DNA from 2 places in the Psychrobacillus sp. FSL H8-0483 genome. Region 1 is predicted to be linked to the other one. Evidence: a T-box and tRNA genes for the amino acid it is inferred to sense, from the RefSeq annotation. Region 1 holds a T-box; the other holds one or more tRNA genes.
What was found. The T-box of region 1 lies ahead of proS (proline--tRNA ligase). A T-box ahead of a tRNA ligase gene usually reads a tRNA of that ligase, here a tRNA-Pro.

Region 1 (14,147 bases):
CTCCTGTTTATTTTCCTCATAAGAGCCCCTTATTTCATCAGGCCTATCCCTACCAATCTCAAGAGCTCTTATAGCTCGTGCAACCTCGCCCGTTTCTTCTGCTAAAAAGCCAATACGAATAAATATGTCTAACTCAGACCAGCCCCTACTTTCATAATAATCCTTTACCCATTGTTGAAATTCAGTTACATTCATTTTCATCTAACCTCCAATTCAATACTTTAAGTTTAACAAAAAATGAAAGTATTATATAATCTTTAATGGTGTGATTCTTTAGGAGGCGAATATATTGAAAAAGTTAGCCGTATTTTGTGGATCGAGTAACGGAGCATCTGATGTCTATATAGAAGGTGCGAAAAAACTTGGTAAAGAACTAGCTAAACGAAATATTGCACTTGTTTATGGTGGAGCGAGTGTTGGAATTATGGGTGCTGTTGCAGATTCAGTTCTGAATGAAGGAGGATACGTAATAGGTGTTATGCCAAGTTTTCTAGATAATAGAGAGATAGCTCATAAAAACTTGTCAGAGCTGATCATCGTAGATTCAATGCATGAGAGAAAAGCGAAAATGGCAGAGCTTGCTGATGGATTTATAGCTTTGCCTGGTGGGCCAGGAACTTTAGAAGAGTTCTTTGAAATTTTTACTTGGGCTCAGTTAGGGCTCCATCATAAACCATGTGGTCTCTTAAATATAAATCATTATTATGATCCTCTTATTGCGTTATTTAATCATATGTCAGAGGAACAGTTTTTACATGAAAAGTACCGTAACATGGCATTAGTCGATAGTGAACCAAAAGGGATCCTTGATAAATTCAATACATATGAACCACCAACTGTAAAAACTTACATTGCTGAAAAACAGATCTGATAGTTTAAAAAACAGACCGAGTCATTACCCTTGGTCTGTTTCCCTATTTAAAACGAGTTTTTCCTTAAATCCATTTCCTATTTTGGTCAAAAAGTAAAAGACACATTCCTAAAGAAAAGCGCCCGATTGTTGAAGATCATTGCAAAGCATTATTGAACAAATACTTCCGTTATTTAAAGAAGGTATAATTAAAATTTTTACTATTTTACTAAACGAACGAAAATTCGTTAACTGATTTTGCTTTCCCACTTATCTAACTTTTTACTAATTATCTCGTGTAATTCTTTATCGTTCTCGGATAATTTGTAAAACATAGCTAAGGCTACTAATATAACATTAATACATTCTTCTTTTACATCTTCGATTCCTAATTGTTTGTACTCACTTCCGCTTGCTTTTATGTAAGATAGTACAGCTTGAGAGGTTTCGCCAACTTCCTCTGATAGCTTTAATGCCATTTGCTCTAACGTTTTTGGTTCTTTTTCACTGAGTAACTTAATTTCTTTTAGCAGATGCTCCAAGATTTCTTCCTCTTTCTTTAATTATTTCTGAAGTTATTTTAATTTTGTTATTACCACTTATGTATATAGGTACTTTCGCCCTTTTAGTTCAATAAGAAAAAAGAGCCACCTAAGCAGCTCAATGTTCTTCAAGTAAAGCCCCCGTTAGCCATCCATGCAGCACAAAATCAGTACTGCACCACAGAGAATGAAAATGTTTAGGAAGTGTCATACTGATACTGACCTTAATCCAGTCTACCGTAATCCATAGACTTATTTATGCTCTCCTCTTTTTTTAACGATTAAGTAGAGGTCTTCTTAAGTATTGTCATTTTTCTTTTCTTGAAGAAACTAATTTTCATGGTAGTTCAACAAGGTTTTAGTATTTTTTCAAGTACAATTGGACCCGTTTTCTTTGTCGTTGTATTGACTGTCCGAACTTTGATACGAGTAGGTCGCATTATAGGAGAAACTTCATCCAAATTCCCAGCCCAAGTAGTTTCTCCATATTTAGTTAAAGGGGACAATGAGAAAATCCAACTTATTTCCTTTGGAATATATGCTAATACTTCATAACCATCATAATCCCCAAAACTAGATGGTTTTGGTAAATGAAGTGCGTGAACACTGAGACTTGTTCGTTCATCATTAAACTTCTTTCAATATTATAAATCAGTACTACTCCTCTGGCATTTTTAGGTACGTTTTTTGTTGGTTCAAGTATTGCTGAACAAGGTAGCAACTCTTCAATTTTATTCTCAGAGTGTGTTTGTGAAGGAAGAATTACTAATACGAAGATAAGGCTAAAAAGAAATTTTTTCATTTCTGATTCTCCTTAAATTTGTTTAGTATCATTATTCCCCAAAACTCCATATTTATTGTATTTCAATCGTTCCTTCTTCAACTAACCTGCTCCGTTAGCTCAAAAAAAAAAAGAGTTGCCTAAGCAACTCCATGTTCTTTAACTAAAGCACCCGTTAGCCATCCATGCAGCACAAAATCAGTGCTACACCACAGAGAATGAAAATGTTTAGGAAGTTGAAGAAACTAATTTTCATGGTAGTTTAAGTGTTATACTTCACAAATTATTAAAAAATATTTAATTCTAGAAATACATCAGTTTCCATAAAACCAAACTTCTTATACACTGGTCTACCCATTTTTGAAGCCCCAAGCCATATTTGTGATATACCTGAAATCTTAACTTCATCAACTAATTTAGTTAACAGCTTTGTTGCGATTCCTTGCCCACGATAATTTTCATTAGTATACATATTTGTGATATAAGCCTTTTTTCCAGTCTTATTGGTGTAACAAGGTGGAAATTCATAAAAAATTACTGCACCACAAGCTATAATTTCTTCATTATCCTCCACTAGCCATTGAATTAAAGTACCATCACTTAGTTTATTTTTAAAGAAAACATATAGTTCTCTATCAATATCTATATTAGGTTCTATCCCCTCATCAACTAATTGCTTTTTTCTTAACTCGACCAATTTATCAATATCATCGATATTTGCTTTACGATATTTCAACTTCTCACAACTCCTTTATAAAATTACAACTGACCAGCCCCATAGCATAATTAATTCTCATCATTTTACCATTGATTCTTATTAAACTAAGCAAAAAAGGTAAAATTCCCTTCCCTTATTTATTTTACCATAAAAGACCATTTCCCTTATAGAACTAACCTGCTGCGTTAGTTTAAGTACATTTCTTCACAATCTTTAAAGTGATGTTAACATAAATATTCAATAAAAATGATCTCACCTCTATAAATTTCTTTTAGAGCTGAGATCATTTTAATAAAACTTTATTACAAATTATCAATCTTTATTATAAATAATCAGACTTTTTTACAAAGCTACATCGGTCATATCGTGAACGTCGCCCTCTTGCAACTATTGGAAACAAGTTGCTTTAGGTTTGGATAATGAGAGAATACATTCTATCCTACATGTACCATAGGTTCCCGAAGATACAATTTCGGGAGCTAAGTTGCTGCTCTATAAAGTAGATGCTCTCTATTTTTCTGTCATAGTCTTTCTAGTTTACTCGAGTTTAACTCGTTTTAGATTAGTCTCTGTTAAATTAGGCTATTGTTTTTAGAAGCATAAATTTTGTGACGAAAACCCGCGAGACTCCTGCGGAAAAACGGGCTACCAAGACCCCGCAGGCGCAGCCGAGGAGGCTTGGAAGTTCGTCCGCGGAAAGCGAGTGGATTTTCGTCATAGCAACAATATCCTTTAACAGAGCATTTGATTAAAAAGTAAAGTTATCTGGATCTGATCCAGAACGTTCATTTAAATTTAGTGCATCAATATTTTTCATATCTTCAAACGATAGTTCAAAGTCGAATACATTTATATTATCTGCTATTCTAGCTGGGGTAATAGATTTTGGAATGACAATTAAATCATGCTGTAAGTGCCAACGAATGATTGTTTGTGCTGGTGATTTACCGTATTTTCCACTAATTCGTTGTAACGTGGGTTCTTCTAATAACCCACCTCTTGCAAGTGGTGACCACGAAGTAATTGCGATTCCTTTTTCTGCACAATATTCACGTAGGTCAAATTGGGTTAATCGAGGATGACATTCGATTTGATTGACCATTGGTTGTATATTTGCTTTTGCAGCAATCGCTTCTAAATGATGTTGGTGGTGATTGGATACGCCCGTAGCACGGATTAGTTTTTCATCGTATAATCGCTCAATCGCACGATATGTATCTAAGAAAGTTTCTTTTACAGCCCAATGTGTTAAATATAAGTCTACGTATTCTAGACCTAATAATTGTAGTGATTTTTCAAATGCTTTTAAAGTTTGGTCATACCCTTGATCCGTATTCCATACCTTTGTCGTAATGAAAATGTCTTCACGGGATACAGATGAATTACGTACCGCCTCTCCCACTTCTTTTTCATTTGCATAAATAGAAGCAGTGTCAATATGGCGATAACCTGTATCAAGTGCTGTAGCAATTGCTTGCATTGCAATTTCCGGGTCTGTCATCTTATACACACCTAAACCAATACGCGGCATTTCTACCCCATTTACCAATTGTTTTGTTGAATCTTTATGTAATTTCATCAAAATCATCCTTTCTTTTTATTGAAAAACGACTGATCTAAATCAGTCGTTTTTTCTCTGTTTCATGGAAGAAGTTGCGTCAGATTGTGCTGGATCTGATACGCGATTATCTTGCTCCAGTTCATTAACATCTCTTAGCTTCTCCATCTGTTTGCCTAGCAGCTTCACTTCTTCCATATTTGTTGCCATAGAACCGTTTTCTGGACCATTTTTCAAATTACTCATTTAAAAAATCACTCCTTTTCTATATCCTAGTAGAATCATCCCTTCGTTGCAACTGTGAGCATATCATTTTAGAAGTAATTTCAAACTCGTCATATTTCTTTTTCAAACAAAGTAGGGTATACTTAGTTCAGAATATATTATAGGAGGCACTCCATATGAAATTACTTCTTATTCTGGGCGTTTGTATTTCTTTCCTTGTTTCAATTTTCACTGCAGGATATGACGACAAACCAGGTGCAACATCTAAAAAATGATTAATATAAAAACGGACGAGTCTTTTATGACATCGTCCGTTTTTTTTAATGTAGATTTGGATAATTTTGTTGGCGCAGCGCTTCATATACAAGAATTGCTGCGGTATTAGAAAGATTTAAAGATCTAATATTATCATTCATTGGAATTCTAAGAGCTCTATCTGGATGTGCATCAATAAATTCACGTGGAAGTCCTTTCGTTTCACGTCCAAAAATAAAGAAATGTTCTTTCTTTACGTCGCTAAAATCAAAAGTAGTATGTGGCTTTGCACCAAACTTAGTTATTAAATAATATTCTCCCTCAGGATGAGCAGCAAAAAACTCTTCTAGTCCATCGTAATACGTAATTTCTACATGTTCCCAATAATCTAAGCCTGCTCGCTTTAACATTTTATCGTCCGTTGAAAAACCAAGTGGGCGGATCAAATGTAGTTTTACCCCTGTGCCAGCACATGTTCTAGCTATATTTCCTGTATTTGCGGGTATTTCTGGTTGATATAAAACAATATTAATACTCAACTATTCCACTTCCTACTTCTCTAATGTATAGTATTGAAGCCCTTTTCGGATTTCCTCGAGAACTTCTTCCACTTCTTCCGTTTGCTCTGCTTTTCTTAATGCATGTAGGCCATCTTCTGTATTTATTTTACCGATGGCCCATGCAGCTGTCCCACGAATAACTGGACGTGGGTCATTCTCCATATGTTCAATTAATACTGGAACAGCAGACGCTTCTTTAAAATGAGCTAATGCAATAATGGCATTTCGTTGGATTGGATTCTTCCCTCGCCACGCTCCGGACATATGCCCATAGGTTTCTTTAAAGGTCCGATTTGTCATTTTTAATAAAGGCATCAGCAATGGTTTTACAAGCTCGGGTTCTGGTGTAAATGCTTCCTGATGTAAATTTGCCATTCCTTTATTTTTCGGACAAATTGTTTGACACGTATCACAGCCGTATATGCGATTCCCTATTTTTGCGCGAAACTCATCTGGAACAATCGTTTTCGTTTGCGTAATAAAAGCGATGCAACGCTGCGCATTTAATTGGCCACCTTCTATTAAGGCGCCAGTCGGACAAATATCTAAACAAAGCCTACATTCTCCACATTGGTCCTCCATTTGCTCGGATGGAGCAAATGGGATTGACGTAATCATTTCACCTAAATAAACATAAGAACCAAATTCAGGCGTAATAATGGCACAGTTTTTTGCACTCCAGCCAATACCAGCTCGTTCTGCCACAGCTCGGTCCGATAGCTCGCCAGTATCCACCATGGAACGTAGCTTTGCATCTGGCATATGCGTTAATATATATAGCTCTAAAAGTGCAAGCTTTTCCCTTAAAACTGTATGATAATCCATCCCCCAGGAAGCACGCGCGAAAATGCCACGTCTCGCTCCCTTCACACTTTGTGGAGCATCTTTCATTTTAGAGGGATAAGCAATTGCAATGGATATAATACTTTTAGCTTCAGCAAGCAAAAGCTCTGGATGGGACCTTTTTTCAATGTCTGGTTCTTCAAAGCCAGAAGCAAAGCCTAGCTCCTGTTGGCGAATTAATCTATTTTTTAATTCTTGAAATGGAGAAGCAGAAGTAAATCCAATCTTATCAATTCCAATCGAAGCAGCGTAATCTATTAGGTTTTTTTGAAACTGATTGATATTCACGAATGTTCTCCTTTCTTATGCTACAATATAGAAAATATGTGCAAGGATGGTCGTTATGATTGTAAAACTAGATGATTCTTTATTGCAAATTGAACCTACTCTTAAAATAGGCATTATTCATTATACCAAAATAGTCGTTACGTCTTCTCCTCAAATGCTTAAAGGTCGGCTCCAATTATTTCAGGAGCAGCTTTTCTTTGAGTTGGAGGAAAAAGCCGTAACCGAATTTACAGGAATTAAAGAATGGCGAGCATTATGGAAAAAGTTTGGCGCTGACCCAAATCGCTACCGTCCTTCAGTAGAAGCACTATATCGACGAATTGCAAAACAAAATTATATCACACCAATGCATTCTGCTGTAGATTTAAATAACTTTTTCTCCTTGAGATATGAAATACCGATGGGTATTTATGATTGTAAGAAAATTCAAGGGAATGTCACTCTAGCGCTAGGCGACGAAGAAAAAAATTATAAAGGATTAAATGGCCGTGATAATAGCTTGAACCATATACTAACCCTTTCCGATGAAACAACCCCATTTGGTAGCCCCTTCGTAGATTCTGTTCGAACTGCTGTAACAGAAGAAACAACGGATGCATTACAAATCGTTTTCCTTCTTCCTTCGATGACAATAGAAGAAAGCCAGAAAATACTCGAATCTATGGGTGCTATGTTTACACAAATTCACGGTGGAGACGCTACTTCTACTTTACTAATTAAAGATCAAAATGAATGGAGAATTTAAGCTTTATTCTATTAGTGTATTATCCGATTTTCTACAATGAAAAACGCTCCTCTCGATTTTTCGGGGAGCGTTTTTAAATGATTAGTTTTCAAATATTAATGTTTGTTCCCCATCTATTATAAGTGTCCAGATGCCTTTTTCCTGGAAGGTGATGAGACCGTTGTAATGGAAGATTGTTTGACCTGTCGTTGCATCATTCATCGCATAAGGGTCAATTTGGAAGATGCTCTCATACCCCTTCTTATCTCCATTTGCACTAACTAGCTGCACCTCTATACTTTGCTTCTCTCCAATGGTACTCTCTATAGTTAAATTAGCTGCTTCTCCTATAGGAAGCTCCTTAGGAGATTCTAAAAGAATGTAATGCTCTGTCTTAGGTAACGGTGGCAGAACGTCAATAATAAATGCTTCGAATAATTCTTCGTCCACATAAAAATAGAGCTGCCACTTCCCCTCCCTCGGAAATGCAGGAAAGCTTGTAAGGATATGAGCGTCCTCACTATATAACCCATCGCCTAAGATACCATTAGACAATTGAATCGTTTCTCCAAAACTATTTTTAGCCTCTACTCTATATTCCTTACCTACCAACAAATTAGGGGTTCCCCAAAAGTAAAGCATGAGCTTTGCTCCCCGTCGCGTGTCCTCCGCTACAAACTGTTTAGGACCTAATATACCGATCCTTCCCTCCACACCTATTACCTCTTGGTCGCGATCAGGTAAAGGAAAAGAAATGGCTAATGGGGCGTCTAATGTAACCTTGTTTGTAGATAAATCATATTTTGTTCCCTTGTATTCCAGAGCGAACTCGATATCTTCGATTGCATTTAATAATTTTTGCAGTTCTTCTTCCGAATAGTTTGCATACAGAGATTCAAAAGCGACCGTATAATAGTATCCATCCTCATATTTAGGTGAATTGTAGCTCACAGAATTAGCTAGACCCACTTCATCTTTAAAAAATAGAGACGGATTAGCATGAGCTCGAAACTCAAAAGAATTCCATACATCTATTGGTATGAGCTTGGTGGATTTTAATAATACATCAATTCTTATTCCTTTCAAAGTTTCATCCGATACATCCATTTCAAGCACTATACTTTTTAAACCTGCCATTTGTAGCTCAAAACTCTCTATATATTTTTGATCCTCTTTCTCTATTAAGCCTAACCCCGTCTCTTCTTTCTGGGTAATCTCCACCTCATTCAAGGGACTAGCCAAATAAGCCACTATTAAAATACAAACGAGTGCTGCAAAAACAATAAGTGGCTTTAGAAGCTTCAAGCGATTTGTTTTCGGAGTATGGCGTAGACTTTGAATAACTTTTCTTTTATCATGTGAGCTAAGAGAATGCTTCGGAAGCTTTCTAAGCTGGTCCTCTAAATCTTTATATTCCCTTTTCATACACATACCCCTCCTCTTCTAAAATTTGCTTTAGTTTTTTTAAAGAACGATAATAGAGTACATTTATGTGGTTTTCATTCGTCCCCATTATTTCGCCCGCTTGCTTAGAAGTCATCTCCAAGATACCCCTTAAAATAATTACTTCTCTTTGTTTAAACGGCAGCTCCGCAATAGCATCGTATAATTCCTTGTTCATTTCTCCTAAAAGAATATTTCTTTCTAAGTTAGAAGAATGGCTCTCTTCTTCCCGAAAGAAATATTTTATCCGATTCCAGACTTTATCTTTTCTTGAGCGATCTATCACTATATTTTTAGCAATTGTTATTAACCATGTTTTGGGGTGCGCACTTTCCTTGTAAGTAGATATTTTCTTCAGAGCACGTAAAAAAGTTTCTTGAACTAAATCTTGGACGTCCATTGAACTTGTATAGTAAATAAGATAACTAGTTACATCCTTTTCATATAACTCAAACCATTCCTCTATCAGTTGCCTTTCCAAGTGATCCCCCCTATCTACTTATTAGACGATTCTTTTTATTTAATCTTACAAGATTTTGGAAAATAAAAAAATCAGCCATTGAATGAACAATGACTGATTTCCAGAGTTGTATTTAATTAGTATGCTCTACCGAACCATACAGAGTGTTTTGCTTCTTTTCCACAGTTGATACAAGTTGATTTTTCAGTTGGTGGACTAAATGGAATGTTACGAGTAGTGAATTTCGTTTCTTCCTTCACATGCTCTTCACAAGCATCGTCTCCACACCAACCTGCTAAAATCCATCCAGGAATTTCGCCTTTTTCTGCTGAATCCTCCAAATGCTGTTTCAACTGTTCCATTGAATCTACATGTGTATGAGAGTTGGCATCACGGAATGTACGAGCTTTTTCTAACAAACGAGTTTGCATCGTTTTCAGCTCTTCTTCTAGACGCTCTACGATAGTTGCCAGATCTACAGATTCTTTCTCAGTCAGATCACGTGCTTTCATTAGTACTTGATTGTTTTCTAAATCACGAGGCCCTAATTCAACACGTACCGGAACACCTTTAAGCTCCCATTCATTAAATTTAAATCCAGGAGATTGATCTGAATCATCTAGACGTACACGAATACCTTTTGCTTTTAATGCTGCAAATACCTCATCTAATTTTTCCATAATAGCCGGATTTTTCTTCCATGGTCCAACTGGTATCAATACAACTTGTGTTGGTGCAACACGTGGTGGCAATACAAGCCCTTGCTCGTCACCATGCACCATAATAACAGAACCGATTAACCGTGTAGAAGTTCCCCATGATGTTGTATGCACATGTTGGTGTTTGTTTTCTTTATTTAAATATTTGATATCAAACGCTTCTGCAAATTTTGTACCTAAGTAATGTGATGTTCCAGCTTGAACAGCTTTTCCATCCTTCATCATCGCTTCAATTGAATAAGTATCTACAGCCCCAGCAAAGCGCTCAGAAGGTGTTTTCTGACCATCGTATACTGGAATAGCTAAAAGCTCTTCTACAACCTCTTTGTAGATATTTAACATTTGCATTGTTTCTTTTCGTGCATCTTCTTCATCTACATGCGCAGTATGCCCTTCTTGCCATAAAAATTCAGAAGTACGAATGAAAGGAAGAGTTTTCTTTTCCCATCGGAATACATTTGCCCATTGGTTAATTAAAACTGGTAGATCACGATAGCTTTTAATCCAGTCAGAATATAAATGACCAATCATCGTTTCAGATGTTGGACGTAATGCTAAACGCTCTTCTAGTTTTTCACCAGCAGCTTCTGTTACCCAAGGAAGCTCAGGAGCAAATCCTTCGATATGATCCTTTTCTTTTTGGAAGAAAGACTCTGGAATAAGCATTGGGAAGTAAGCATTACGATGCCCAGTTTCTTTAAAGCGTCTGTTCATTTCTGCTTGAATATGCTCCCAAATTTCAAAGCCATCTGGTTTAAACGCGATACACCCACGAACTGGAGTGTAATCCATTAAATCCGCTTTCTGAATCGTATCGATATACCATTTTGTAAAATCATTTTGCTGTTGATTTGTCATTTAAATTCCTCCTTAAATAATAAAAAGCACAAAGTCATCCTCGTAAAAGGACGTCCTTGTGCTGAATAGACGTGGTACCACCTTAGTTTAGCTTGAATTTACTTTCAAGCCCTCTAAACGTTCGGTAACGAAAACGAATCGGTTATGTTTGCATAACATCTCCGTGATAGGTTTCAACAAGAAGTGGTGATATAGCTCTCAGCATACACTATATTTTCTGTTTCACAATTCTTATCTACTTGGTCACTTCGCAGATTGTATTATTAATAATATACCAAATAACCTACTTTAATACAATCTGGATTAAGGAATACCTTTTAATTTTTCTATTATATAAGGGAAGGCAGTGGAAATTGCGATGTGCGATGTGCGACACCCGACTTACGGTTCATGGACTGCACATTGGGTTGTAATTTTCTGGACAAGGTATCAGAGAGTATTAATTGTTAACCCTAAACTCACTTGAGATTAAAGAGCCAATAAGTTCGAAAAAATAGTAAATGATACCAACTTAATTTATAATAATAAATGATTTAATTTTAAGATATCAAAAATAACGATTAATCATGAAAGGTGGAGAACTATGAAACTAGGTGCGTTTTCGGTAAGTTTAAATGTCAAAGATATTAATGCTTCAAAAGCATTTTATGAAAAACTTGGATTTCAATCCCTTGGAGGCGATATTTCTCAAAATTGGCTTATCATGAAGAATGAAGATACCATAATTGGTTTATTCCAAGGAATGTTTGAGAAAAATATTCTAACCTTTAATCCCGGATGGAATAGCAATGCCGAAAATCTTGAATCTTTTACTGACATTCGCGAACTCCAAAAACAGCTTAAACAAAAAGGAATAAAAATGCTGACCGAAGCAGATGAAACAACCGAAGGACCTGCACATTTTACAATAGTAGATCCAGATGGTAATCAAATTCTTCTAGATCAACATAGATAAATGAAGAGAATATCATCTAGATATTAAAAAATTTATTATATCCAAAAGGGTGCCTGTCTCAACTGAGAAGTAACAGGCCCCTTTTGATTTCAAGAATATTTTCAATACTTCGAGAGACTAACAATTGGGGGTAAATTAACTAGGCTTTGAAGTAATTACTTACCACCCAATGGGACGAAATTCAAGCTGGCTAGTGGCTGCCCCAATAGGAGCAGAAACTCAATAACCTCTTCTTTTCCTACTTCTTCAGCAAGTTGCTTTAATGATTTTATCTTACCATGCGGATTTTGTACTTGCTTACAGAATCTTAAAATTTATCTCTGAATTCTTTCGCTTTTTCCTTATGTGCTTGATTAGCCTTTGCACTACCAAATTCTGTTGAAAACTCGGAGTCCTGTTTACTAGAATTAAATCCCTTTTTGTTCTTTTGCTGCGGATCATTTTTCTTTGTTCTTTTTGCCATAAAAATATCCCTCCTTCTTGTATTTTATTATGAGGAGAGAAAATGATAATATTCATGTACTAAAACAATATATGTTTCTCAGAAATTATTGAACAACTGTGGCATTAATTCCAATAAAGGGTATGTCGAAACCATCCACTAAAATAGAAGCCATCTGACCACAAGCTGATCACATTATCAATTCAGAAAGATTGATTATCAATCAAGAGGACCGATATGTAGATATTCCACTTCTCGAACAAACTGCTGATTAAGAAACGCTCAAATAAAAGAGCATCCTGCAGTCGGAACAAAACAAAAATATCTAAATCAGTTTAGAACTTTATAAACTCAATTAGCTGGTATGAAAATTGATAAGAAAGCCGACGAAGAAGATCCATTACTTGAAATATTAAAAGGTTAATAATCATAATATGATTTAACGTGACTGGTGATAAAACTAATCACGTTTTTTTATATTACTAATTATCATACAGGGGGAATTTTCACATTGGCTAATCTTAATACTGTGTCAGAAGTAACTACTTTATTCGAAACTTATTTTCCATCAGGCCTCAAATACAACTCAGCATTAACACAAATCACAGGTCCTCGCGCATTACCACTTGGAGAAACAAACGCAATGCGACTTGGAGAACAGTTGCAATTCTTAGGCGCTTTTCACAACAAAGTTCCAGATACTAATACTGCACGTCAAGGCCGTATTAAAACAGAGATCGAAACATTAATAAGTATCCTTCAATCAGAGGGTTACATGACTGGCGATAATTTGCCGAATAGTAATTTTTTAAATGAGTCTTTCTTAATTATGGGTCTTGCCATTATTAAAAGTGGTACAGCTTACGCGAAGTTGAGCTCGACGAACCAAACTCACGTGAACAATGGTTTAACTGCTTTGGTATCGAAAGCAAAATCGATTCTTGCTGATTATTATCTTCCAGGTGGCTTGTGGGGTAACCGAGTTCCAACAACTTATTCAGAATACCAAACTGGTAATTCAATTAAAGTTCCTCTAATGAGTCTTAATGGTACAGCTATCTTAATTGGTGCTTTAGGTATGTACGAAAACTTAGTAGCTAAATCTTCTGCTTCATCTACCCATCTGATTAACTATTCAAATGCTCTTTTAGGATTCGAAAACAAAATTAATAACGGTGGTTACTTTGTAATTGGTGGAGGTCTAACTGCACCTCGACGGTTATTCGGTTCAACTGGTTATAACTCAGTAGTAGGCCAATCTTTACTTTTAGCTTACCGTGGATTATCGCTGAAAAAATTTACTGTAACTCCAGTATCTACTAATAAGTATCAAGCAGCAGGTGAACGTATTGCTTCATACTACGAAAACTTGATTGATACTAAGAATATTCGATTAGACGAATTCCACAATTCTAAAGGCGATCCAGTAACTCAATCGATTCTTGATGGCGCTCTCGCTGTTGTTGATACAGCAAACTTTACACCAGACCCGAAACCTGCTTCTGAGCAAGCTCGATATGATGAAGCTATTGGTTTAATGGGTCCAGCACATAGACAATCATCAGTATATCTTTACTCATTAGCATGGGGTGCGCCTCAATCATTCTTTGCAAAACTTGACAAACACATTGTTAAAACTGGTGAAGCTAATCCTAGTTTACCAGGGGTTTCAGCAATGCGTGCAGCCATGAATGCTCCTGGTCCTACTAATTCTCACGATGCGGCTTCAGGTCGTGTGTTAACAGGTTTTGCTGCGTTTATGATGCGTGGTATTGAGATCGTTACTGATGGTCATTAATCTGGCCATAACTTCAAAAAATCAATTGACTCGTGATTATTTATTTCACGGTGCAAGTTATACAAAAGTTGAAAGAGTTTTTTCTAACTTAAATCTTCTCCTTTGATACGAGAAGAATAATCTTGAAG
Region 2 (14,147 bases), 330 kb from region 1:
TGCCTCTCTCCGAGGTTCTCCACCTAGTGCAGGTGTAGGATGCAAAGATTCTACAAACTCAAACAAGGAAGCTTCTTTTTTTATTTTCCCTTCAATAGGAGTAAATAAATGCTGAATATCTCTTACTTTCATTAGTTTTGGTCTAGATGGAATTTTTACATCTTCGCAATATTGGTTAAATACTTTCCGTATCATATCCACTACAAATTGATGTTCCCCTAAGTTTTTACGATCGGAAAGTAGAGTATCCCCAAGTTCTTTATCTTCCATGGAATTTTTTCCGCGTCTAACAGAACCAGCAAGACCTGCTGATTGAACATGTCCATTTTCTACTTTTACTAATCGCTCTGGTGTTGCACCAAAAAAGATTTTATCATCTTTTTCTAACCCAAATAAATAACTTTCTGGTTGCTCCATTGATGCATTATAAATAGCTGTTGAGGAAGCAAATGTATCATCGAACGTCAGCTTTAACGATCGGCCAATTACTACTTTATTTACTACATTGTTTCGAATTTGACTCGTAACTTCTTCCACCGCTTGCAAATATTCATCTTTCAATCGATCTTCTCTTCCGATTAAACTAGGTTTTGCATGGACCTTAAGTTCTTTTACTTGTGCAGTGTGTATTAAGGCATCACGTTCCATACGTAATCGTTCAAATGCTTCTGAACTCTCTTCTTCATCTGTAATATAATGAATACTTACATAAGCTTGTTCATTTTTGATCACCAGCTGAAATGTTGATACAACAAAAAAACTAGAAGGAAATGTATCCCATTCAGAAGCAATCTTATTTTTTGGATCAAAGGAAAAGCCCCCAAAAAGGATTGGCGATACATCCACTTTCTCTTTTAACGAGGTTTGACATATCTTTTTCCATTTAGTTGCAATGTCACTATATCGTGTATCTTCTAATTCATTCGAGAAAATATGAGCATGTCCTAATCCAACTAAAGTAAAAGTCTTCTCTTTATTTTGCCAGAAAAAACGTTTTCCTTTATAAGATTCGTCCCCCGCCTCAAAAAATGCATGTGCGGACAATCTAGATACTTCTATTGTTTCTGTATAAAAACGTAATGTTGTTTTCATTTGACCGGTGGTTTTCGGCATAAATATGACCTCCGTAAATATAACTTGCTGATTAATTTATCTATTAAAATACTCTACCTTTAATCATACCTCTTTCTACACTTTTCGGCACACATTTAGCAACAAATATGTGCTAAAATTGAGGTTGATTCTTTTAAAGGAGAGAAAAAACCTATGTCACATGAACTTCAAGCCGATAAGGGTTGGCGGATTTGGTGGAAATTAACAAGACCTCATACATTAACGGCTTCATTTGCTCCCGTATTTTTAGGAACAATGATTGCTCTTTACGACACCAATATTAACTGGCTATTATTTTTAGCTATGTTATTTGCTTGTTTGCTTATCCAGGCTGCTACAAATATGTTTAATGAATACTACGACTTTGCTCGCGGTCTAGACAGTGAAGAGTCGGTCGGTATTGGCGGTGCAATCGTTCGAAACGGCGTTAAACCGAAAACAGTCATGCAATTAGCATTATTACTATACGGAGTTGCAGCATTACTAGGTATCTATATTTGCTACGAGTCTTCCTGGATGTTACTAGTTGTAGGAGCGGTTAGTATGCTAATAGGATATTTATATACAGGTGGACCATACCCGATAGCATATACTCCGTTTGGGGAGCTATTTAGTGGTGTAGTCATGGGAATGTTAATTGTTCTTATATCAACATTCATTCAAGTTGGTACAATCCCTTACTCAGCCATTTTAATCTCCATACCAAGTGCATTGCTTGTAGCAGCTATCATGCTTTCTAACAATATTCGAGATTTAGTGGAAGATAAGGAAGGTGGCAGAAAAACTATGGCAATTCTTGTCGGAAGAAAAAATGCCATTAAGGTTTTGGCTTCCTTCTTTATCATTTCCTACCTTTGGATTGTAGGTTTAGTCTTGATGCAAGTTGTTACTCCATTTGCTTTACTCGTACTGTTAAGTATAAAAAAACCAATGCATGCAATAAAACTATTTAAAGAAAAAGAAAACCCTCTAGAGGTCGGGCTTGCAATGAAAGATACTGCCCTCACAAATACTATTTTTGTTTTCTTACTTGGAATAGGCTTACTTATAGGGTACTTCATCTAAGAAGAACACTAAAAATGCTAGGAAGGTATATACCTTCCTAGCATTTTTATTTTGCGGTAGAATCCGCGCAGTCGAGAAGGCTTGTCGATACGGCCGTAAAGCATGCGAATTCAACCAAATAACAACAATGTAGTTTAACAGCGACAATTTATATGTAAGACAAATCTACTTCGGGTTATAGTCATTTTAAGCTTAGGGAAGGTTTTCGTATTTAATAGGGCTAGCACGCTTTCTACTGACCTCACTTGCTCCATTTATTATCACGAATACATCATTTCAAGGCTGGTACTGCAATCGCCTTGTTAATCAGTGCATTCATTAAGACATTTACTGGTGGAATAATTATTAAATTTCCTTCTTAAATGGTGAATTAATAGAGTTCGTGCTGTTATTTCATATCTTTCTTTCCTCCACAAAAAAAGTTTTTCCAAGTAGAGTAAGTTAAAAAGAAATCAACTACTGAAGAAAGATAGTAAATAAACATCCATACTTTTCTACAAAAAAAAAGATAATCAAATGAATGATTATCTTTTTCTTTAAAATGATGACCCCTACGGGATTCGAACCCGTGTTACCGCCGTGAAAGGGCGGTGTCTTAACCGCTTGACCAAGGGGCCAAATATATGGCGGAGAAGGAGGGATTTGAACCCTCGCGCCGGTTACCCGACCTACACCCTTAGCAGGGGCGCCTCTTCAGCCACTTGAGTACTTCCCCATATGATTCGAAATGGAATCCTTGGCCTCACACTTATGAAGCGTGCACTCTAACTAACTGTGCATAGACCAATTAATTTAAGCGGGTGAAGAGAATCGAACTCTCATCATCAGCTTGGAAGGCTGAGGTTTTACCACTAAACTACACCCGCATTATTATGGTGGCTCAGGACGGAATCGAACCGCCGACACAAGGATTTTCAGTCCTTTGCTCTACCGACTGAGCTACTGAGCCACATATGTATTTTTTTAAAAAATGGCGGTCCCGACCGGGATCGAACCGGCGATCTCCTGCGTGACAGGCAGGCATGTTAACCGCTACACCACGGGACCATTTGGTTGCGGGGACAGGATTTGAACCTGTGACCTTCGGGTTATGAGCCCGACGAGCTACCGAACTGCTCCACCCCGCGACAATATTATACTTGCAGTTTAAGTTTTACTACGCTCGAAGAAAGTTGGACACCTGCTTCGGCTTTGCCTGCATCGGTGTTAATCGTCATCTTCGTTTGACGATTTGCTCCACCCGCGACAATAATATTTAGTGTTATTTCAAAATGAATATACTAAACTATTTTTTAAGTGTTTCATCAACAAACAATAAGTTGTAAATGGAGGAGGAAGAGGGATTCGAACCCCCGCGCGGTATGACCCGCCTGTCGGTTTTCAAGACCGATCCCTTCAGCCAGACTTGGGTATTCCTCCGTATTATTGTGTTTATAATAGCTGTATGACCTAAATCTATAAATAAAATCCATTAGCCATACTAGCTATTTGGAAGTAAAAAAGTAATCAAGCAAGTGATTACTTTCCACTTAAAAATATGACCCCTACGGGATTCGAACCCGTGTTACCGCCGTGAAAGGGCGGTGTCTTAACCGCTTGACCAAGGGGCCAACATATGGCGGAGAAGGAGGGATTTGAACCCTCGCGCCGGTTGCCCGACCTACACCCTTAGCAGGGGCGCCTCTTCAGCCACTTGAGTACTTCCCCATATGGCTCCGAAGGTAGGACTCGAACCTACGACCAATCGATTAACAGTCGATTGCTCTACCACTGAGCTACTTCGGAATAATGGTGGGCCTAAATGGACTCGAACCATCGACCTCACGCTTATCAGGCGTGCGCTCTAACCAGCTGAGCTATAGGCCCATTATTTGGAGCGGGTGAAGAGAATCGAACTCTCATCATCAGCTTGGAAGGCTGAGGTTTTACCACTAAACTACACCCGCATTACTATGGTGGCTCAGGACGGAATCGAACCGCCGACACAAGGATTTTCAGTCCTTTGCTCTACCGACTGAGCTACTGAGCCACATATGTATTTTTTAAAAAAATGGCGGTCCCGACCGGGATCGAACCGGCGATCTCCTGCGTGACAGGCAGGCATGTTAACCGCTACACCACGGGACCATTTGGTTGCGGGGACAGGATTTGAACCTGTGACCTTCGGGTTATGAGCCCGACGAGCTACCGAACTGCTCCACCCCGCGACAATATTATTATTAAGACAATCTTTTTCTTAATCCCACTAACAACAAGTTAAAATGGAGGAGGAAGAGGGATTCGAACCCCCGCGCGGTATGACCCGCCTGTCGGTTTTCAAGACCGATCCCTTCAGCCAGACTTGGGTATTCCTCCGTAATTATTGTGTTGGTGGACCTTGCAGGACTCGAACCTGCGACCGGACGGTTATGAGCCGTCTGCTCTAACCAACTGAGCTAAAGGTCCTTAAGATGGCGGCAGAGGGAGTCGAACCCACGACCTTTCGGGTATGAACCGAATGCTCTAGCCAGCTGAGCTACGCCGCCATGATATTTTTTATAATTTAATATTATTTGGTGGAGCCTAGCGGGATCGAACCGCTGACCTCCTGCGTGCAAGGCAGGCGCTCTCCCAGCTGAGCTAAGGCCCCAAATGTAATAATAACTGGTCGGGAAGACAGGATTCGAACCTGCGACCCCTTGGTCCCAAACCAAGTGCTCTACCAAGCTGAGCTACTTCCCGATATATATGGCGCGCCCGGCAGGAGTCGAACCCACAACCTTCTGATCCGTAGTCAGACGCTCTATCCAATTGAGCTACGGGCGCTTAAATTCTTTTTTAAAAAATGGTGCCGAGGACCGGAATCGAACCGGTACGGTAGTCACCTACCGCAGGATTTTAAGTCCTGTGCGTCTGCCAGTTCCGCCACCCCGGCACTTAAATGAATCTTTGGAGCGGAAGACGAGGTTCGAACTCGCGACCCCCACCTTGGCAAGGTGGTGTTCTACCACTGAACTACTTCCGCTCGGTTATTAAATTAAATGGTGCGGGTGAAGGGAGTCGAACCCCCACGCCTTGCGGCGCTAGATCCTAAGTCTAGTGCGTCTGCCAGTTCCGCCACACCCGCATACATAATTCACTTAAAAGTGATGAGCCATGTAGGATTCGAACCTACGACCCTCTGATTAAAAGTCAGATGCTCTACCAACTGAGCTAATGGCTCGAAAAAAATGGTGCCGGAGAAAGGACTTGAACCCTCAACCTACTGATTACAAGTCAGTTGCTCTACCAGTTGAGCTACTCCGGCAGGAGTAAATATATGGTGGAGGATGACGGGCTCGAACCGCCGACCCTCTGCTTGTAAGGCAGATGCTCTCCCAGCTGAGCTAATCCTCCTGGGTAATATAATTCATAACAAGTTACTATTATGTACTTATCGCAAGCCCAGCGACGTCCTACTCTTGCAGGGGGAAACCCCCAACTACCATTGGCGCTGAAGAGCTTAACTTCCGTGTTCGGTATGGGAACGGGTGTGACCTCTTCGCCATCATCACTAGACTTGAATAATTAATGAAAGACAAGTTTTATTATAACAACTGTGTAGAAAATTACAAGTGTTTTTTTAAAAAAATTATTCTTTCAAAACTGGATAAAAGACATTGAATTCTGTAAATTCTATTTTGGTTAAGTCCTCGATCGATTAGTATTCGTCAGCTGCACGTGTCGCCACGCTTCCACCCCGAACCTATCTACCTCATCGTCTTTGAGGGATCTTACTTACTTGCGTAATGGGAAATCTCATCTTGAGGGGGGCTTCGTGCTTAGATGCTTTCAGCACTTATCCCGTCCACACATAGCTACCCAGCGATGCTCTTGGCAGAACAACTGGTACACCAGCGGTGTGTCCATCCCGGTCCTCTCGTACTAAGGACAGCTCCTCTCAAATTTCCTACGCCCACGACGGATAGGGACCGAACTGTCTCACGACGTTCTGAACCCAGCTCGCGTACCGCTTTAATGGGCGAACAGCCCAACCCTTGGGACCGACTACAGCCCCAGGATGCGATGAGCCGACATCGAGGTGCCAAACCTCCCCGTCGATGTGGACTCTTGGGGGAGATAAGCCTGTTATCCCCGGGGTAGCTTTTATCCGTTGAGCGATGGCCCTTCCATGCGGAACCACCGGATCACTAAGCCCGTCTTTCGACCCTGCTCGACTTGTAGGTCTCGCAGTCAAGCTCCCTTCTGCCTTTACACTCTTCGAATGATTTCCAACCATTCTGAGGGAACCTTTGGGCGCCTCCGTTACACTTTAGGAGGCGACCGCCCCAGTCAAACTACCCGCCTGACACTGTCTCCTACCCGGGTTACGGGTATGGGTTAGAATTTCAATACAACCAGGGCAGTATCCCACCGACGCCTCCTCCGAAGCTGGCGCTCCGGGCTCTAAGGCTCCTGCCTATCCTGTACAAGTTGCACCAAAATTCAATATCAAGCTATAGTAAAGCTCCACGGGGTCTTTCCGTCCTGTCGCGGGTAACCTGCATCTTCACAGGTACTATAATTTCACCGAGTCTCTCGTTGAGACAGTGCCCAGATCGTTACGCCTTTCGTGCGGGTCGGAACTTACCCGACAAGGAATTTCGCTACCTTAGGACCGTTATAGTTACGGCCGCCGTTTACTGGGGCTTCAATTCGCACCTTCGCTTGCGCTAAGCACTCCTCTTAACCTTCCAGCACCGGGCAGGCGTCAGCCCCTATACTTCACCTTACGGTTTTGCAGAGACCTGTGTTTTTGCTAAACAGTCGCCTGGGCCTATTCACTGCGGCTCTTCTAGGCTATTCACCCAAAAGAGCACCCCTTCTCCCGAAGTTACGGGGTCATTTTGCCGAGTTCCTTAACGAGAGTTCTCTCGCTCACCTTAGGATTCTCTCCTCGACTACCTGTGTCGGTTTGCGGTACGGGCACCTATCACCTCGCTAGAGGCTTTTCTTGGCAGTGTGAAATCAGGAACTTCGGACTAAGTCCTCGCCATCACAGCTCAATGTTATAGAATGCGGATTTTCCTACATTCACACCTTACTGCTTGGACGTGCATAACCAACAGCACGCTTACCCTATCCTTCTGCGTCCCCCCATTACTCAAACGGTGGTTTGGTGGTACAGGAATATCAACCTGTTGTCCATCGTCTACGCCTATCGGCCTCGACTTAGGTCCCGACTAACCCTGAGCGGACGAGCCTTCCTCAGGAAACCTTAGTCATACGGTGGACGGGATTCTCACCCGTCTTTCGCTACTCATACCGGCATTCTCACTTCTAAGCGCTCCACCAGTCCTTCCGGTCTGACTTCAACGCCCTTAGAACGCTCTCCTACCACTGATACCAAAGGTATCAATCCACAGCTTCGGTGATTTGTTTAGCCCCGATACATTTTCGGCGCAGCGTCACTCGACCAGTGAGCTATTACGCACTCTTTAAATGATGGCTGCTTCTAAGCCAACATCCTGGTTGTCTAAGCAACGCCACATCCTTTTCCACTTAACAAATACTTTGGGACCTTAGCTGGTGGTCTGGGCTGTTTCCCTCTTGACTACGGATCTTATCACTCGCAGTCTGACTCCCAAACATAAATCATTGGCATTCGGAGTTTGTCTGAATTCGGTAACCCGGGATGGGCCCCTAGTCCAAACAGTGCTCTACCTCCAAGATTCTTAACGTTTGAGGCTAGCCCTAAAGCTATTTCGGAGAGAACCAGCTATCTCCAGGTTCGATTGGAATTTCTCCGCTACCCACACCTCATCCCCGCACTTTTCAACGTGCGTGGGTTCGGACCTCCAGTAAGTGTTACCTTACCTTCATCCTGGACATGGGTAGATCACCTGGTTTCGGGTCTACGACCACATACTCATTCGCCCTATTCAGACTCGCTTTCGCTGCGGCTCCGTCTTCTCAACTTAACCTTGCATGTAATCGTAACTCGCCGGTTCATTCTACAAAAGGCACGCTATCACCCATTAACGGGCTCTAACTACTTGTAGGCACACGGTTTCAGGATCTATTTCACTCCCCTTCCGGGGTGCTTTTCACCTTTCCCTCACGGTACTGGTTCACTATCGGTCACTAGGTAGTATTTAGCCTTGGGAGATGGTCCTCCCAGATTCCGACGGAATTTCACGTGTTCCGCCGTACTCAGGATACACTCAAGAGAGAATGAACTTTTGACTACGGGGCTTTTACCCTATCCTGCGGACCTTTCCAGATCGCTTCGTCTAGCTCATTCCTTTGTAACTCTATGTAGAGTGTCCTACAACCCCAAGAGGCAAGCCTCTTGGTTTGGGCTATTCCCGTTTCGCTCGCCGCTACTCAGGGAATCGATTTTTCTTTCTCTTCCTCCAGGTACTTAGATGTTTCAGTTCCCTGGGTGTGCCACAGATACGCTATGTATTCACGTAAATGTACTGCTCCATTACGAACAGTGGGTTTCCCCATTCGGAAATCTCCGGATCAAAGCTCACTTACAGCTCCCCGAAGCATATCGGTGTTAGTGCCGTCCTTCTTCGGCTCCTAGTGCCAAGGCATTCACCGTGCGCCCTTATTAACTTAACCTAATATGGCTTCCAATTACTTGGAGTCCATTCAAAATTAGTAGTTAAAAGTACTACACAACATATAATCACCGAAGTGATTACAAATTGAATTTCTTGAATTTGTTTCTTTCAATGTCGTTTTATCCAGTTTTCAAAGAACAAGTTTTCAAATGCTCATAAAAATGAACATTCAAAACTGAACTGCAAAACGTTAAGATACAGATAAAAATCTGTATTCCGTAATATATCCTTAGAAAGGAGGTGATCCAGCCGCACCTTCCGATACGGCTACCTTGTTACGACTTCACCCCAATCATCTGTCCCACCTTCGGCGGCTGGCTCCCGTAAGGGTTACCCCACCGACTTCGGGTGTTACAAACTCTCGTGGTGTGACGGGCGGTGTGTACAAGGCCCGGGAACGTATTCACCGTGGCATGCTGATCCACGATTACTAGCGATTCCGGCTTCATGTAGGCGAGTTGCAGCCTACAATCCGAACTGAGAACGGTTTTATGGGATTAGCTCACCCTCGCGGGGTTGCGACCCTCTGTACCGTCCATTGTAGCACGTGTGTAGCCCAGGTCATAAGGGGCATGATGATTTGACGTCATCCCCACCTTCCTCCGGTTTATCACCGGCAGTCACCTTAGAGTGCCCAACTGAATGCTGGCAACTAAGATCAAGGGTTGCGCTCGTTGCGGGACTTAACCCAACATCTCACGACACGAGCTGACGACAACCATGCACCACCTGTCACCGCTGTCCCCGAAGGGAAAGATCTATCTCTAGAACGGTCAGCGGGATGTCAAGACCTGGTAAGGTTCTTCGCGTTGCTTCGAATTAAACCACATGCTCCACCGCTTGTGCGGGCCCCCGTCAATTCCTTTGAGTTTCAGTCTTGCGACCGTACTCCCCAGGCGGAGTGCTTAATGCGTTAGCTGCAGCACTAAGGGGCGGAAACCCCCTAACACTTAGCACTCATCGTTTACGGCGTGGACTACCAGGGTATCTAATCCTGTTTGCTCCCCACGCTTTCGCGCCTCAGCGTCAGTTACAGACCAGAAAGCCGCCTTCGCCACTGGTGTTCCTCCAAATCTCTACGCATTTCACCGCTACACTTGGAATTCCGCTTTCCTCTTCTGTACTCAAGTCCCCCAGTTTCCAATGACCTTCCACGGTTGAGCCGTGGGATTTCACATCAGACTTAAAGGACCGCCTGCGCGCGCTTTACGCCCAATAATTCCGGACAACGCTTGCCACCTACGTATTACCGCGGCTGCTGGCACGTAGTTAGCCGTGGCTTTCTAATAAGGTACCGTCAAGGTACGAGCAGTTACTCTCGTACTTGTTCTTCCCTTACAACAGAGTTTTACGATCCGAAAACCTTCTTCACTCACGCGGCATTGCTCCATCAGACTTTCGTCCATTGTGGAAGATTCCCTACTGCTGCCTCCCGTAGGAGTCTGGGCCGTGTCTCAGTCCCAGTGTGGCCGATCACCCTCTCAGGTCGGCTACGCATCGTCGCCTTGGTAGGCCGTTACCCTACCAACTAGCTAATGCGCCGCGGGCCCATCCTGTAGTGACAGCCGAAACCGTCTTTTAACATTTCCACATGTGAGGAAATGGATTATTTGGTATTAGCCCCGGTTTCCCGGAGTTATCCCAATCTACAGGGCAGGTTGCCCACGTGTTACTCACCCGTCCGCCGCTAAATCAGAAGAAGCAAGCTTCTTCGTCATTCGCTCGACTTGCATGTATTAGGCATGCCGCCAGCGTTCGTCCTGAGCCAGGATCAAACTCTCCATAATAGAGAACTTAAAAAGCTCATTTGTTTTGCTGGCATCATCATTAAATGATGTCAAAATTGTTTTGCTATCAAACTAACAGAAGTTAGTCTTTCAAGCTATATGTCTTAACGTTTTGCATGTTCAGTTTTCAATGTTCATGTTGTTTTCTCGTTTTGACGACTTTATTAGTATAACTTCTTTCGGATGTGATGTCAAACATTTTTTTAAGTTTTTAATTTTGTTTAACTCTCGTTCCGAAGGACAAGTATTAATATACATGTTTATAAAATAAAAAGCAACCCTTTTTTTATAAAAAAGGTATATTTAATTCATTAATAACTCTATTCCCTATTAATACATATACTTAAAAGGAAATTTGCTTTCTTATAAACACTTTTCTTCCTTATCCATTTGATTACAATACCACTTCAATCAAACTTCCACTAATGAACATTACACTCTCCTCGTACAGTTTTTAGCTTTTCTACTAAACTAAGTACTTTATTAATATAGATTATAAAATATACGTTCAATGAAACACCCTTTTCTAATGAGATAAGTGATACATCTTTTAAAAGGGTATGTAAGAATAAGAATTCGATTTTCACATATTGTTATATATCGCAAGTGAAGAGGAGGTATCCATCATGGATTGGTTTGCCAATTTAAACGGAAGTACAGAAATCATATTTAAATTATCTTTTGCTGCAGTATTAAGTTTAATAATAGGTATAGAGAGGGAACTTAAGAAGAAACCGATTGGATTAAAGACAAGTATAGTTATCGCTACTTTTAGTTGTTTGTTAACATACATATCTATAGAATCAGCATACAAAGCCCATGGACATGAAGGTGTTAACATTACAATGGATCCACTACGCTTAGCGGCTCAAATTGTAAGTGGTATTGGTTTTCTTGGTGCTGGCGTTATTTTACGCAAAGGAAACGACAGCATTAGCGGCTTGACAACCGCTGCCATGATTTGGGGAGCTGGTGGGATTGGAATTGCAATTGGAGCAGGTTTTTATTTAGAAGCTACCTTAAGTGTTTTTATTGTTTTAATTGGTATTGAGGTTATTCCTCCGCTTCTAGCTAAAATTGGACCAAAAAGACTGAGATCCAAGGAATTATCATTAAAAGTGGTCGTTTCAAATACAGACAGTATTACTAAAATGTATGAGTATTTAAAAGCTAATGGCTTCTATATAGAAAGTATTCGGATTAAAGATATCATTTTAGACAATAATATTATTAAGCATGAGATTTATATTCGATTATCTATACTTACCCAAAAAAATACTGTTGAATTTTATCACTCCATCATAAATCTGGAGTTCATCGAAACTGTAGAAGTAGAATCTATCTAACAAAAGGAGCTAACATATGGGAGAATTTTTTAGACTATTAAAAGGTGGAAACAAACCTTCCTTAATTGCAGCAATAGTTAACACAATTATAGCTGCTTTAAAAGGTGGAGCATTTTTTCTCACAGGTAATGTAGCTATGTTTGCAGAAATGATGCACTCAATTGGTGATGCAGCTAACCAGTTTTTTGTGTTTATCGGCTCAGCATTATCCAAAAAAGCACCTACTCCCAAATTTCCAAACGGTTTTGGAAGATTAGTGAATCTTGTTTGTTTAGGAGCCGTTATTTTGGTTGGTATCCTTTCGTACGAGACGATTAAAGAAGGATGGCACCACATCCAACATCCTGCAGAATCAACAGGTGTCGCTATCTCGCTTATCGTTTTAGGAATTGGTATCATCTTGGAAACAGTAGTTCTATATAAAGCTGGAAAAGAAATCTTACACGATGTTGGTGTTAAAGGAACATCATTCCTTTCTCCTCTTACAACTAGTTTTGCTCATTTAAAACGTGCTAAACCTGCTACAAAACTTGTATTTATGGAAGATTTAGTCGCTACATCTGGTGGTGTACTGGCATTCGTGGCGGTACTGATTTCTCATTTTACAGGATTTTTACAAGCTGAGGGTATTGCTTCTATTATGATTGGACTTATGATGTTCTATGTTGTAGGAAAAGTTTTCTTAGATAATGCACGAGGCGCATTAGGAGAAACCGATGAGCAAATGCTTGTTCATATTGCACTTATCGTTTCAGAAAACGAGCAGGTAAAAGATATTCAAGAATTAGAAGTAATAAAAGAAGGAGAATTTTTGCACGTGAAGTTAGTTGCAGAAATCGATCCGAGCCTTACCTTTGCACAACTAGACGACATTCGTGATGTATTAAAAGACCTTATCTTAAGTCAACAGGGCGTTACAGATGTAATCATCTCATTTGATGAAGATGATGGCGTTCAAGAATGGACCCATAAGGATGCTCGAACTGTATTAAAAACACATGACTGATTTCCAGTCATGTGTTTTTCTTTTTTATAAACATGCAGTTAAAATTTGTTTCGTGTCTTCTGCATTTAATTGATTAAAGTTACCGTAATTTCCACGTGCCATCGCTTTTTCAACCATTAGGTCAATTTTAGAACCATCAATATGGTAATCCGCTAAATTTGATGGAGCGTCTAATGAAGCCCAAAACTCTGCTAAGCGGTCAATACCTTCTAATGCAACTTCTTCGACAGACTTTCCTGTGGGATTTACATGAAACACGTTTGTTGCTAGCTTCGCAAATCGCTCTGGATTTACTTTCAAATTATAGCGCATCCATCTTGGAAAAATGATAGCCAAGCCTCCTGCGTGAGGAATATCGTACACGGCTGATACTGCATGTTCTATGTTATGGCTAGCCCAGTCACCGTTATATCCCATTTGTAAGAATCCGTTTAATCCCATAGTTCCAGCGAATAAGATTGTTTCACGTAACTCATAGTTCCCTAAGTCCTTTATAAGTTTTGGAGCAGTATCAATAACAGCACGAAGAACGCCCTCTATCATCTCGTCTTGAACAGGTGTATTTGTCGCATTGTGATAATATTGTTCAAACATATGAGACATCATATCGACAATTCCATAGACAGTTTGATCAAGTGGAACAGTAAATGTATTTTCCGGATCTAAAATTGAAAATTTAGGGAAAACAAGCGGGCTTCCCCAGCCATACTTTTCTTGTGTTTCTTCATTCGTTATAACGGAACCTGAATTCATTTCGGAACCAGTTGCAGCTAATGTTAGAATTGTAGCAAAAGGAAGTGCTTCTTGTGGAGTGGCTTTACGTGTAACTAAATCCCAAGCGTCTCCCTCATACTTCGCAGCTGCTACAATTAGTTTTGTACAATCAATAACAGAACCACCGCCAACTGCTAAAACAACATCAATTCCTTCTTTTTTACAAATCTCTGCTCCACGTTTTGCGGTAGAAAGTCTTGGATTCGGTTCAACACCAGCTAATTCAAAGACTTTGAAATCAGCCTGCTTTAAACTATTCATGACTTGATCGTATAAGCCATTTTTTTTAATACTTCCCCCACCATACACGACAAGTACTTTTTTTCCGTATAAAGAAAGTTCATCCGATAACTTATCTATTTGTCCCTTACCAAAAATTAATTTTACTGGATTATAAAATGAAAATGCATTCATCGAAACTCCTCCTCCAACGTACTTTTTTAATCATAAAAAAACCGCTTGATAA

Region 2: it has a tRNA-Pro gene. The T-box ahead of proS (proline--tRNA ligase) is inferred to sense a tRNA for this amino acid. The anticodon was not compared.

The regions. Positions count from the first base shown of each region.
Region 1 is NZ_CP152052.1:3,333,540-3,347,686, forward strand. Features, by position in the region: gene MHB48_RS16170 (MazG-like family protein) at 1-195, opposite strand, end outside; gene MHB48_RS16175 (TIGR00730 family Rossman fold protein) at 290-871, shown strand; gene MHB48_RS16180 (MazG-like family protein) at 1,099-1,392, opposite strand; gene MHB48_RS16185 (hypothetical protein) at 1,732-1,947, shown strand; gene MHB48_RS16190 (hypothetical protein) at 1,934-2,194, opposite strand; gene MHB48_RS16195 (GNAT family N-acetyltransferase) at 2,460-2,909, opposite strand; gene MHB48_RS16200 (aldo/keto reductase) at 3,640-4,470, opposite strand; gene MHB48_RS16205 (multidrug ABC transporter ATPase) at 4,513-4,695, opposite strand; gene trmL (tRNA (uridine(34)/cytosine(34)/5-carboxymethylaminomethyluridine(34)-2'-O)-methyltransferase TrmL) at 4,995-5,468, opposite strand; gene queG (tRNA epoxyqueuosine(34) reductase QueG) at 5,481-6,620, opposite strand; gene MHB48_RS16220 (phenylalanine--tRNA ligase beta subunit-related protein) at 6,676-7,365, shown strand; gene MHB48_RS16225 (hypothetical protein) at 7,447-8,769, opposite strand; gene MHB48_RS16230 (RNA polymerase sigma factor) at 8,753-9,268, opposite strand; gene proS (proline--tRNA ligase) at 9,385-10,824, opposite strand; T-box leader at 10,868-11,085, opposite strand; gene MHB48_RS16240 (VOC family protein) at 11,408-11,779, shown strand; gene MHB48_RS16245 (DUF6254 family protein) at 11,935-12,093, opposite strand; gene MHB48_RS16250 (hypothetical protein) at 12,087-12,242, opposite strand; gene MHB48_RS16255 (hypothetical protein) at 12,733-14,019, shown strand; gene MHB48_RS16260 (hypothetical protein) at 14,103-14,147, opposite strand, start outside.
Region 2 is NZ_CP152052.1:3,005,437-3,019,583, forward strand. Features, by position in the region: gene MHB48_RS14375 (isochorismate synthase) at 1-1,113, opposite strand, end outside; gene MHB48_RS14380 (1,4-dihydroxy-2-naphthoate polyprenyltransferase) at 1,267-2,178, shown strand; tRNA gene MHB48_RS14385 (tRNA-Glu) at 2,724-2,795, opposite strand; tRNA gene MHB48_RS14390 (tRNA-Ser) at 2,803-2,893, opposite strand; tRNA gene MHB48_RS14395 (tRNA-Gly) at 2,974-3,044, opposite strand; tRNA gene MHB48_RS14400 (tRNA-Phe) at 3,052-3,127, opposite strand; tRNA gene MHB48_RS14405 (tRNA-Asp) at 3,150-3,225, opposite strand; tRNA gene MHB48_RS14410 (tRNA-Met) at 3,229-3,305, opposite strand; tRNA gene MHB48_RS14415 (tRNA-Ser) at 3,505-3,597, opposite strand; tRNA gene MHB48_RS14420 (tRNA-Glu) at 3,717-3,788, opposite strand; tRNA gene MHB48_RS14425 (tRNA-Ser) at 3,795-3,885, opposite strand; tRNA gene MHB48_RS14430 (tRNA-Asn) at 3,889-3,963, opposite strand; tRNA gene MHB48_RS14435 (tRNA-Ile) at 3,968-4,044, opposite strand; tRNA gene MHB48_RS14440 (tRNA-Gly) at 4,051-4,124, opposite strand; tRNA gene MHB48_RS14445 (tRNA-Phe) at 4,132-4,207, opposite strand; tRNA gene MHB48_RS14450 (tRNA-Asp) at 4,230-4,305, opposite strand; tRNA gene MHB48_RS14455 (tRNA-Met) at 4,309-4,385, opposite strand; tRNA gene MHB48_RS14460 (tRNA-Ser) at 4,441-4,533, opposite strand; tRNA gene MHB48_RS14465 (tRNA-Ile) at 4,547-4,623, opposite strand; tRNA gene MHB48_RS14470 (tRNA-Met) at 4,630-4,703, opposite strand; tRNA gene MHB48_RS14475 (tRNA-Ala) at 4,732-4,807, opposite strand; tRNA gene MHB48_RS14480 (tRNA-Pro) at 4,823-4,899, opposite strand; tRNA gene MHB48_RS14485 (tRNA-Arg) at 4,907-4,983, opposite strand; tRNA gene MHB48_RS14490 (tRNA-Leu) at 5,004-5,092, opposite strand; tRNA gene MHB48_RS14495 (tRNA-Gly) at 5,108-5,182, opposite strand; tRNA gene MHB48_RS14500 (tRNA-Leu) at 5,200-5,284, opposite strand; tRNA gene MHB48_RS14505 (tRNA-Lys) at 5,308-5,380, opposite strand; tRNA gene MHB48_RS14510 (tRNA-Thr) at 5,389-5,464, opposite strand; tRNA gene MHB48_RS14515 (tRNA-Val) at 5,478-5,553, opposite strand; rRNA gene rrf (5S ribosomal RNA) at 5,600-5,715, opposite strand; rRNA gene MHB48_RS14525 (23S ribosomal RNA) at 5,838-8,766, opposite strand; rRNA gene MHB48_RS14530 (16S ribosomal RNA) at 9,002-10,555, opposite strand; gene MHB48_RS14535 (MgtC/SapB family protein) at 11,182-11,901, shown strand; gene MHB48_RS14540 (cation diffusion facilitator family transporter) at 11,918-12,907, shown strand; gene MHB48_RS14545 (iron-containing alcohol dehydrogenase) at 12,932-14,095, opposite strand.